One region of the Anaerolentibacter hominis genome, then DNA from elsewhere that is predicted to be linked to it. Evidence: a T-box and tRNA genes for the amino acid it is inferred to sense, from the RefSeq annotation. Region 1 holds a T-box; the other holds one or more tRNA genes.

What was found. The T-box of region 1 lies ahead of tyrS (tyrosine--tRNA ligase). A T-box ahead of a tRNA ligase gene usually reads a tRNA of that ligase, here a tRNA-Tyr.
Region 2: it encodes a tRNA-Tyr, which carries the amino acid that the T-box ahead of tyrS (tyrosine--tRNA ligase) is inferred to sense. The anticodon was not compared.

Annotation. Positions count from the first base shown of each region.
Region 1 covers NZ_JAWDIX010000001.1:1,285,475-1,289,901, forward strand. Annotated here, with positions in the region: gene ABCW47_RS05935 (hypothetical protein) at 258-593, shown strand; gene dapA (4-hydroxy-tetrahydrodipicolinate synthase) at 687-1,583, shown strand; T-box leader at 1,710-1,977, shown strand; gene tyrS (tyrosine--tRNA ligase) at 2,471-3,676, shown strand; gene ABCW47_RS05950 (GH25 family lysozyme) at 4,009-4,427, shown strand, end outside.
Region 2 covers NZ_JAWDIX010000001.1:199,053-203,479, forward strand. Annotated here, with positions in the region: gene ABCW47_RS00835 (alpha-glycosidase) at 1-2,053, shown strand, start outside; tRNA gene ABCW47_RS00840 (tRNA-Tyr) at 2,224-2,305, shown strand; tRNA gene ABCW47_RS00845 (tRNA-Leu) at 2,342-2,427, shown strand; gene ABCW47_RS00850 (hypothetical protein) at 2,576-2,809, shown strand; gene ABCW47_RS00855 (RNA polymerase sigma factor) at 2,937-3,419, shown strand; gene ABCW47_RS00860 (anti-sigma-I factor RsgI family protein) at 3,412-4,218, shown strand.

The DNA of each region.
Region 1 (4,427 bases):
CGTCTTATGGGAGCCCAGTCTCCTTCCAAGATAAAGCCTCCGGCGGATTGCAGAGCCGCACAGATGTATAATGTCATGCAAAGCATGACGTGCGGCTCGCAGCAAGTACGCCAAGGCGTACTTGAAATGGCGGAGAACGTACAGGGGGAAGCTTTATACAATTCTTATACCGGTCCGGTTTTCTTAATAGCATATTGATCGCATTTTTCTGCGGCATGTATATAATTAGACTTAATTCAAAAAGAGGAGGCTATAGTATGCAAATCAAAGAATATGGTGTAAAGACGAATCCGGGCGTACTGCTGATTGATAATAAGGATGAGTCATTGTACAGGGAACTGTCCCGGCAGTACCACATTTTATGCCCTTGTCTTAGTCAGGAGGAAAGAAAAGATTTGAGTAAACTGCATGCAATATCTTCCTATATCCGGCGTAACTTTCAGGGAAACGTATATGCTGTTGCCGTAACGGCCGGTAATATGGAGGTGGCCAGGGTTATACTGCTGGAGGATGGTATCCGTTCAAAGAAAATCATTATTGAGAGCAGGGAGGGAAAGCCAGGTAACCTGATCGCGAAAATTCTGAGAGAATAGCGGCGGTCTGAAAAACACATGGACATGTACTTTTGAATAGATTACATATAAGGAAAAGGCAGCGTCGCAGCCCATCGACGCTAGGGTAGAACAATGAAAAAAACGATATTTAAGGGTTCCGGCGTCGCGATTGTCACGCCTATGAAACCGGATTACACCATAGATTATGATAGTCTGGAAAAGATGATTGAGTATCAGATTTCTCACCATACAGATGCGATTATTGCGGCCGGCACAACCGGAGAGGGTTCCACACTTACGGAAGAAGAGCATATGGAATTGATTCGTTTTGTGGCGGATCAGACCAGAGGAAGGGTTCCGGTTATTGCAGGCGCAGGCAGCAACTGTACCAGACATGCACAGGTGCTGTCACGAAATGCCCAGAAAGCCGGAGCGGACGCACTTTTGCTGGTAACACCCTACTACAATAAAACGTCGCAGAGAGGCTTGTACCTTCACTTTGAGGCCTGTGCCAGGGCAGTGGATCTGCCTATCATTTTATATAATATCCCTTCCAGAACAGGTCTTAACATTCTGCCGGAGACATACGAAAAACTGAGTCATATTGAACAGATTCAGGCAGTAAAGGAGGCCGGAGGCAATTTTGCACAGATAGCTGAGACTGCGGCACTTTGCGGGGACAGACTGGATCTTTACTCCGGAAATGACGATCAGGTAACCGCACTGCTCTCACTGGGCGGCAAAGGGGTGATCTCTGTTCTTGCAAACATACTGCCGGAGGAAGTACACCGACTCTGTGCAAGCTTTTTTCAGGGGGAACAGAAAGAAAGCCTGCGGCTGCAGACATATTATATGGCATTAATTAAAGCTCTTTTTTCCGATGTAAACCCCATACCGGTTAAAGAAGCGCTGCATCTGCTTGGGATCACTGAAAACACGGTGAGACTGCCTCTTTGCAGCATGGAGAAAGCCGGAGCGGAAAAATTAAGAAATGTACTGGAACAATATGGACTGAAAACACTTTCATAAAAGGGGTTGACAAAGGCGGCGCAGGAAGGCTATAATTTGATCAATTTAATTTTGCATAACGAAGAAGGCATCCGGCCTTCGGAGTATAAGTGTATGATTCCGGACTGATTCATTTCGTTTGGAATGAGAAAAGCAACGAAGAGAAGAAGTAGCAATATGTGGAGCCAACAGAAAGCAGCCGGCAGATGAGAGGCGCAGGAGAAGCAGATTGTGAATACATCTTGGAGCTTCGCACCGAACAGGTAATGTAAGTAGGCTGCGACGGAAGAGGGGAAGCCCTCGCACCCGTTATCGTGCTGGAGTATCGCTGTAACAGGCCGTACTTGAGGAGTCGGACAATGTGAGTTGTCCGTGAAAAAAGGTGGTAACACGGGATATGGCTCCCGTCCTTTTCAGGACGGGGGCTCTTTTTTTTGCGTTAAAGCCGGTCAAGTGGCTGACTGAATGTGCAGGCTTGCCTGTACAGACAGTCAGACATTTGACCGGCAAGCGGAAATGAGTAAGAAGGGCGATAGCCCGAATTACGAATTTACGTAGCGGTTGCGGGAGTGCGAAGCACGTAGCAACCGACTTTAACGCAAGAAAGCTGATAAAACCATCAAGCGGCTGGGAGTTTGCACAGGCTTGCCTGGGCAGACGACCAGACATTTGATGGGCTTTAACGGAAATGAGTAAGAAGGGCGATAGCCCGAATTACGAATTTACGTAGCGGTTGCGGGAGTGCGAAGCACGTAGCAACCGACTTTAACGCAAGAAAGCTGATAAGACCGGCTTTAACGCTAAAGCTGATAAAACCGTCCCGTTGGCTCCTGGAACGAAAGTTGTCTCTCCACTCTATAGATCTTGCAGGATTAAAGAAAAAAGACCAAGAAAGGAAGTATAATTGCATGATTAGCGTACAAGAACAAATGAAGATCATTACAAAAGGAGTGGACACTTTGGTAAATCGGGAGGAGCTTGAGAAAAAGCTGACCCGCAGTCTGGAAACCGGGCGGCCTCTCACCATCAAGCTGGGGCTGGACCCAAGCGCGCCGGATATTCACCTGGGCCACGCGGTTGTCCTGAGGAAAATCCGCCAGATGCAGGACCTTGGACACAGAGCGGTTATTATTATCGGGGATTTTACAGGACGAATCGGAGATCCGACCGGCAAATCCAAAGGGCGTGCGGCTCTGACAAAAGAGCAGGTTATGGAAAATGCCCATACCTATCAGACACAGATTTTTAAGGTACTGGACCGGGAGAAAACAGAAGTCCGCTTCAACAGTGAATGGCTTTCTGAACTGAATTTTGAGGAAGTGATCCGGCTGGCTATGACAACGACGGTAGCCCGGATTCTGGAAAGAGACGATTTTATGAAGCGGTATAAGCAGAACAGCCCCATCGGTCTGCATGAATTTTTCTATCCCCTCATGCAGGCTTATGATTCCATTGCGATAGATGCGGATGTGGAGCTGGGCGGTACGGATCAGACCTTTAATATCCTCATGGGACGCACGCTGCAGAAAAACCTTGGGAAGGAACAGCAGATAGCCATGTTTATGCCGATTCTGGAGGGCCTGGACGGCGTGGAGAAGATGAGCAAAAGCCTGGGCAACTATATCGGGGTTCAGGAGGAGGCACCGGTAATGTTTAAAAAAGTTATGGAGGTACCGGATGAGCTGATCCTGAAATACTTTGAACTGGCTACCGATGAGCATCCGGACCGGATTGCTGAAATAAGAAAAGAACTGGAAGAGGGGAAGAATCCGAGGGATGTAAAATACGCACTCGCTGAGATTATTACTTCTTTGTACCATACGGAGGAAGAGACTAGGAAGGCGAAAGAATTTTATGATACCGCGTTCTCACGGAAGGAAATCCCGGATGATATACCGGATTTGGTGATCGCGGATGACAATGACCGTCTTATTGATATTATTCCCCTTCTTGTCAAAAATGGATTGGTGCCTTCCGGGAGCGAATTCAGGAGACTGTTAAAACAGGGCGGCGTCCGCATCAACGGAGAGCAGCAGGGGGACCTGGACTGGGTGCTTGCTCAGGGAGATGTGCTGCGGATCGGCAAGAAGAAATTTGTACGCATTATAAAATAATATCACCAGATATAACCTTATTTATCATGGAAGTAGATAAGACTCCCCCTCTATAGGTGGTGAGTAAATAACAAATTCGTCTTGGTGGGAGCCCAGTCTCCTTTCAAGATAAAGCCTCCGGCGGATTGCAGAGCCGCACAGATGTATTATGTCATGCAAAGCATGACGTGCGGCTCGCAGCAAGTACGCCGAGGCGTACTTGAATTTTCTGCTCCAACTCGTCCTAACCTTTTTTCAATATTCACATATATTGTTAATACCATCTGTTGTCAGGAGGATCATAAATACTAGCATAGCTCCTTTCCATGGATGGTAAAAAGGAGGGCAGGAAAATGGATCGAGGAATCGATGTAAGCAGCTGGCAGGGAAAAATTAATTTTGCCAGGGTGGCAAGAGCCGGTATTAAGGTGGTTTATATCCGCTCCAGCCTGGGAAGTGACTATACGGACCCCCAGTTCAGGAGAAATTATAAAGAGGCGAAAAAGCATGGCCTTAAGGTGGGATTTTATCATTTTGTGACCGCACGGAGTAAGGAGCAGGCCAGAGCACAGGCGAGATTTTTTGTTTCCGTTCTGCGGGAAACTGATCCGGATTGTGCGCTTGCCATGGACTTCGAAAGCTTTGGTACGCTGAACAGGCGCGAAATAAATGAAATCGCTGAGGAATTTATTAAAACAGCCGGAAACCTGAGCAAAAAATCAATGGCGGTATACAGCGATCAGTATAATGCAGCGCATACCTTTGATGAAAC
Region 2 (4,427 bases), 1.1 Mb from region 1:
GGTGATGCCGCTTTTTCGTGAGAAAAGTCTGTTCAGCGACGGAACGAAGCAATTCCGCAATCCGCCTGAACCGGACCCCTATGAGGATGTTACAATCCGGCTCCGGGCTCTGGCCGGTACTGCAGATCTGGCTACGCTGGTGAGCGGTGACAAAGAATATTCCATGAGCGTGGCACAAGAGAACGAGCTATTTGAATATTTTGAGTGTACGATTCCGCTTCAGGACCGGAAAATAAGCTATTATTTCCGTGTTGTTGCGGGTGGAGCTGTTTACTACTATAACCAGCTCGGAACCGACACAGTCCGGAATGAAGAGTATGACTTTGAGATTATACCTGGCTTTCATGTGCCGCGCTGGGCAAAAGGTGCGGTTTATTATCAGATTTTTGTAGACCGGTTTTACAACGGGGATACCTCCAATGATGTGGAGACCGGAGAATATATTTATATAAATCAGCAGACCAGCCGGATTACGGAATGGAGTAAATATCCCGCGGCAATGGATGTGGGACATTTCTACGGCGGGGATCTGGCCGGCGTGATGAAAAAGATGGATTATCTGGAACAGCTGGGCGTGGAGGTCATTTACCTGAACCCCATTTTTGTCTCCCCCTCAAACCACAAATATGACATTCAGGATTATGATTATGTAGATCCTCACTACGGAGTGATCGTGAAGGATGGAGAGGGCCTGCTCAAAGAAGGAGAGACTGACAATACCCATGCGCTAAAGTATATCCGCCGGGTAACAGACCGGGAAAATCTGGAGGCGGGCAATGAGCTGTTTGCGACTCTGGTGGAGGAAGCCCACAACCGGGGAATGAGGGTCATTCTGGACGGTGTATTTAATCACTGCGGTTCCTTTAATAAGTGGCTTGACCGGGAAAAGATTTATAAGGGGCAGGATGGATATGAAACCGGTGCTTATTTATCGGAGAGCAGCCCCTACCGGAAATATTTCCGTTTTATGGACGATAAAAAGTGGCCGGACAATGGCTCTTATATCGGCTGGTGGAACCATGATACCCTGCCGAAACTTAATTATGAAGAATCCGAAGAACTATACAATTATGTCATGCAGATAGCCAGAAAATGGGTATCGCCGCCTTTTAATGCCGATGGCTGGCGGCTGGATGTGGCGGCAGACCTGGGCTTTTCCCTGGAGTTTAATCATACGTTCTGGAAAGACTTCAGAAAAAATGTAAAGGAAGCCAATCCCAATGCCATTATTCTGGCGGAACATTATGGGGATGCAACCGCCTGGCTGCAGGGGGACCAGTGGGATACGGTGATGAATTATGATGGGTTCATGGAGCCGGTGTCCTGGTTTTTAACAGGGATGGAGAAGCACAGTGACAGCCGCAGGGCAGATCTGGAAGGGGACGGAGAACTGTTTTTCCGGTCTATGCGCAGATATCTTTCCAGTACGCAGCCTCAGTCCTACCAGACGGCGATGAATGAACTTTCCAACCATGATCATTCCCGTTTCCTTACCCGTACCAACGGTCAGGTGGGAAGGGTTGCATCCGCAGGCTCTGAGGCCGCGGAGGAAGGGACTGACAAAGCCCTGATGCGCCTGGCGGTTATGATCCAGATGACATGGACCGGTGCTCCCACTGTCTATTATGGAGACGAGGCGGGGTTGTGCGGCTGGACTGATCCGGATAACAGGAGAACCTATCCCTGGGGCGGAGAGGATCAGGAGCTGATTGATTATCACCGTGAGCTGATCCATCTCCACAAGAGCTATAACGCGCTGAAGGAGGGCTCTCTGATTGCCCTGGATGCGCAGGAAAACTATATCTCATACGGGCGTTTTGACAGTAATGACCAATTTATTGTTGCCATAAATAAAGGGGACAGCGAATTGACCGTCACCATACCGATCTGGATAGCCGGTGTTCTGGATAAAGACCGGCTGGTCAGCCTAATCGCCACAGACCGGGACGGATACAGCCTGGAGGCTGAGATGTATGACTCCTATCAGGGAAAAGTAGAAGTGACGCTGCCGCCCTGCGGAGGCATTGTATTAAAGAATACAAGGGCAATATAAAAGGAAACGGAATAAAAAAGCGGGCCGGAACCGTGGGATATACGGTTCCGGCCTGCTCATAGCATTACCGCCATTAAGTGTACAAAGCACTGTTTTCATCCCTTATCCCAAGACAAAAAATCTTGCTATTTGCCTGATGTATGGTATAATAATATACTAGTTTACAGTATGGATGGGTTCCCGAGTGGCCAAAGGGGGCAGACTGTAAATCTGTTAGCTACGCTTTCGAAGGTTCGAATCCTTCTCCATCCATTTGGAAATTGCTGCTTTTGCGGCGGTTTTCTGTCAGCCGGCGTGGCGGAACTGGCAGACGCACAGGACTTAAAATCCTGCGGGACTAATCTCTCGTACCGGTTCGATTCCGGTCGCCGGCATAAAAAAAGCACGATCCAAGGGATGGTGTTTTTTTTATGCCATAGCAATAGAAAAAATTATAAATTTCTTTGCAAGGAATTCCTCCACCGTGTCGTATTATAAGTGAAGGACAAAAAAACCAAATAAAATTTATGGAGGAATTTAAGAATGAAAAAGAGAATTATGACTTTATGTATGGCAGCTATGATGGTGTTTGCATCGGTTTCTGCAATTGGCACTGAGGCCTCTGCGGCGGCTTATACATGTCCGAACGGGAATCAGGCATGTATTGATAATGGGGCTTGTCTGAAAAAGTGTTCCGGCCACAGCACGAAAAAACACCATGTAAAACACAGCAACCATCATAATGGACATCATAAATCCCATGGCGGATGTTATTAATTTCCCACGTGGTACAGGAAAGCCGAAAGAAATTCAAATAAGAGGAAAAAATGCAGGCTGCCCGCTTGTCTATGGTACGATACGGGCGGCTTTGCAGGAATAATCCTGCATCTGCAAGGGTATTGTCATGAGAGAGGAAAGCGAAGCAGTCCACGCGGTAGAAAAGTACTCGGATTTGATCCGGCGTATTTGTTTTCTGCATCTGAAAAACCGGAATGATACAGAGGATATAGCTCAAAGTGTGTTTTTGAAGTATATCCTTTATCAGGGTACCTTTGAAAGTGACGAGCATGAAAAGGCCTGGTTTATCCGCGTGACGGTCAACACATGCAAGGACTGGCTTAAAAGTCTGCTTCGACACCCGGCCGTGCCCCTTGACGTACTGTCGGAGGAGGCGCTGGCGGTATCAGATGATCATCATGAGCTGCTGCAAACCGTACTTTCCCTGCCATCCAAATATAAGGATGTTATTTTCCTGTTTTACTATGAAGGGTATACCGCGGGAGAGATCGCAAACATACTGGGCAAGAAGGAAAATACGATTTATTCCCTGATGTCACGGGGCAGGGCACTTTTGAAGGAACGGCTTGGAGGTGATGGACTTGAATAATAATCTAAAGGATGCCTTCGGGTCTATTCATGCTACGGAGGAAATGAAACAAAATACGACTGAATTTCTGCGAAGCAAGATATCCGGCCAGCAGCGCAGAACCCGCCGTGCGCTCAGGTATGCGGTTATATGCTGTGCAATGTTGTTTATGGCTGTATGCGGGCTGGGGGGATATGTTTTCTATCAGACGCCGGTATCCTACATCAGCATCGATGTGAATCCGTCTGTAGAACTGGGACTTAACCGGTTTGACCGGGTGGTAACGGTAAAGGCTTATAATGAAGATGGCCACAGGGTACTTGAGGATCTGGATATCAAGAATAAATCGTACCAGGAGGCTGTGGAACTGCTGCTGTCAGACACAACCTTTGAAGGTTATTTGAATGATGATTCTCTGCTCTCCTTTACTGTGGTATCTGACAAACAGGAAAGCCTGATGGACGGTATCAAGCAGTGTGAGGGCTATGGAAAGGTCAGTTCGGAGTGCCATGGAGCCAGCGAGGAGGTTGTGGAGGAAGCCCACCACAGCGGACTGTCCTTTGGTAAATATCAGGCATATCAGGAACTTGCCAAATATGACGATACGATTACGCCGGAAGACTGCCATCATCTGAGCATGAGAGAGCTGAAAAAGCGTATCAGTGAGTACACCGGTGAGGATGTGGATATTGTAGATGAGGATGACGGTGAACATCATGAAGAAGCGGATGATGGTGAACACCATGAGGAAGAAGATAAAGATCACCATGAGGAGGAAACCGATCGCGGTAAGGAAAGCGGACATCATGGTGATCATTGATAATTATAAATAGAAAATTAAAATAGTTATTAAAGCAGGCGGCCTGGCATCATTTTGCGGGGCCGCCTGCTTTTTTGTTACATAGGAAAGTTCTCCAAACTTTCCTATGTAACAAAAAATATTCTATGCGCACTCGCGTAAGAGGAGAACGTCAGCGAAGCTGACTACGCTCGGCGCACAAAGCGTGCAAGCCCCTCAAGATTGAGGGA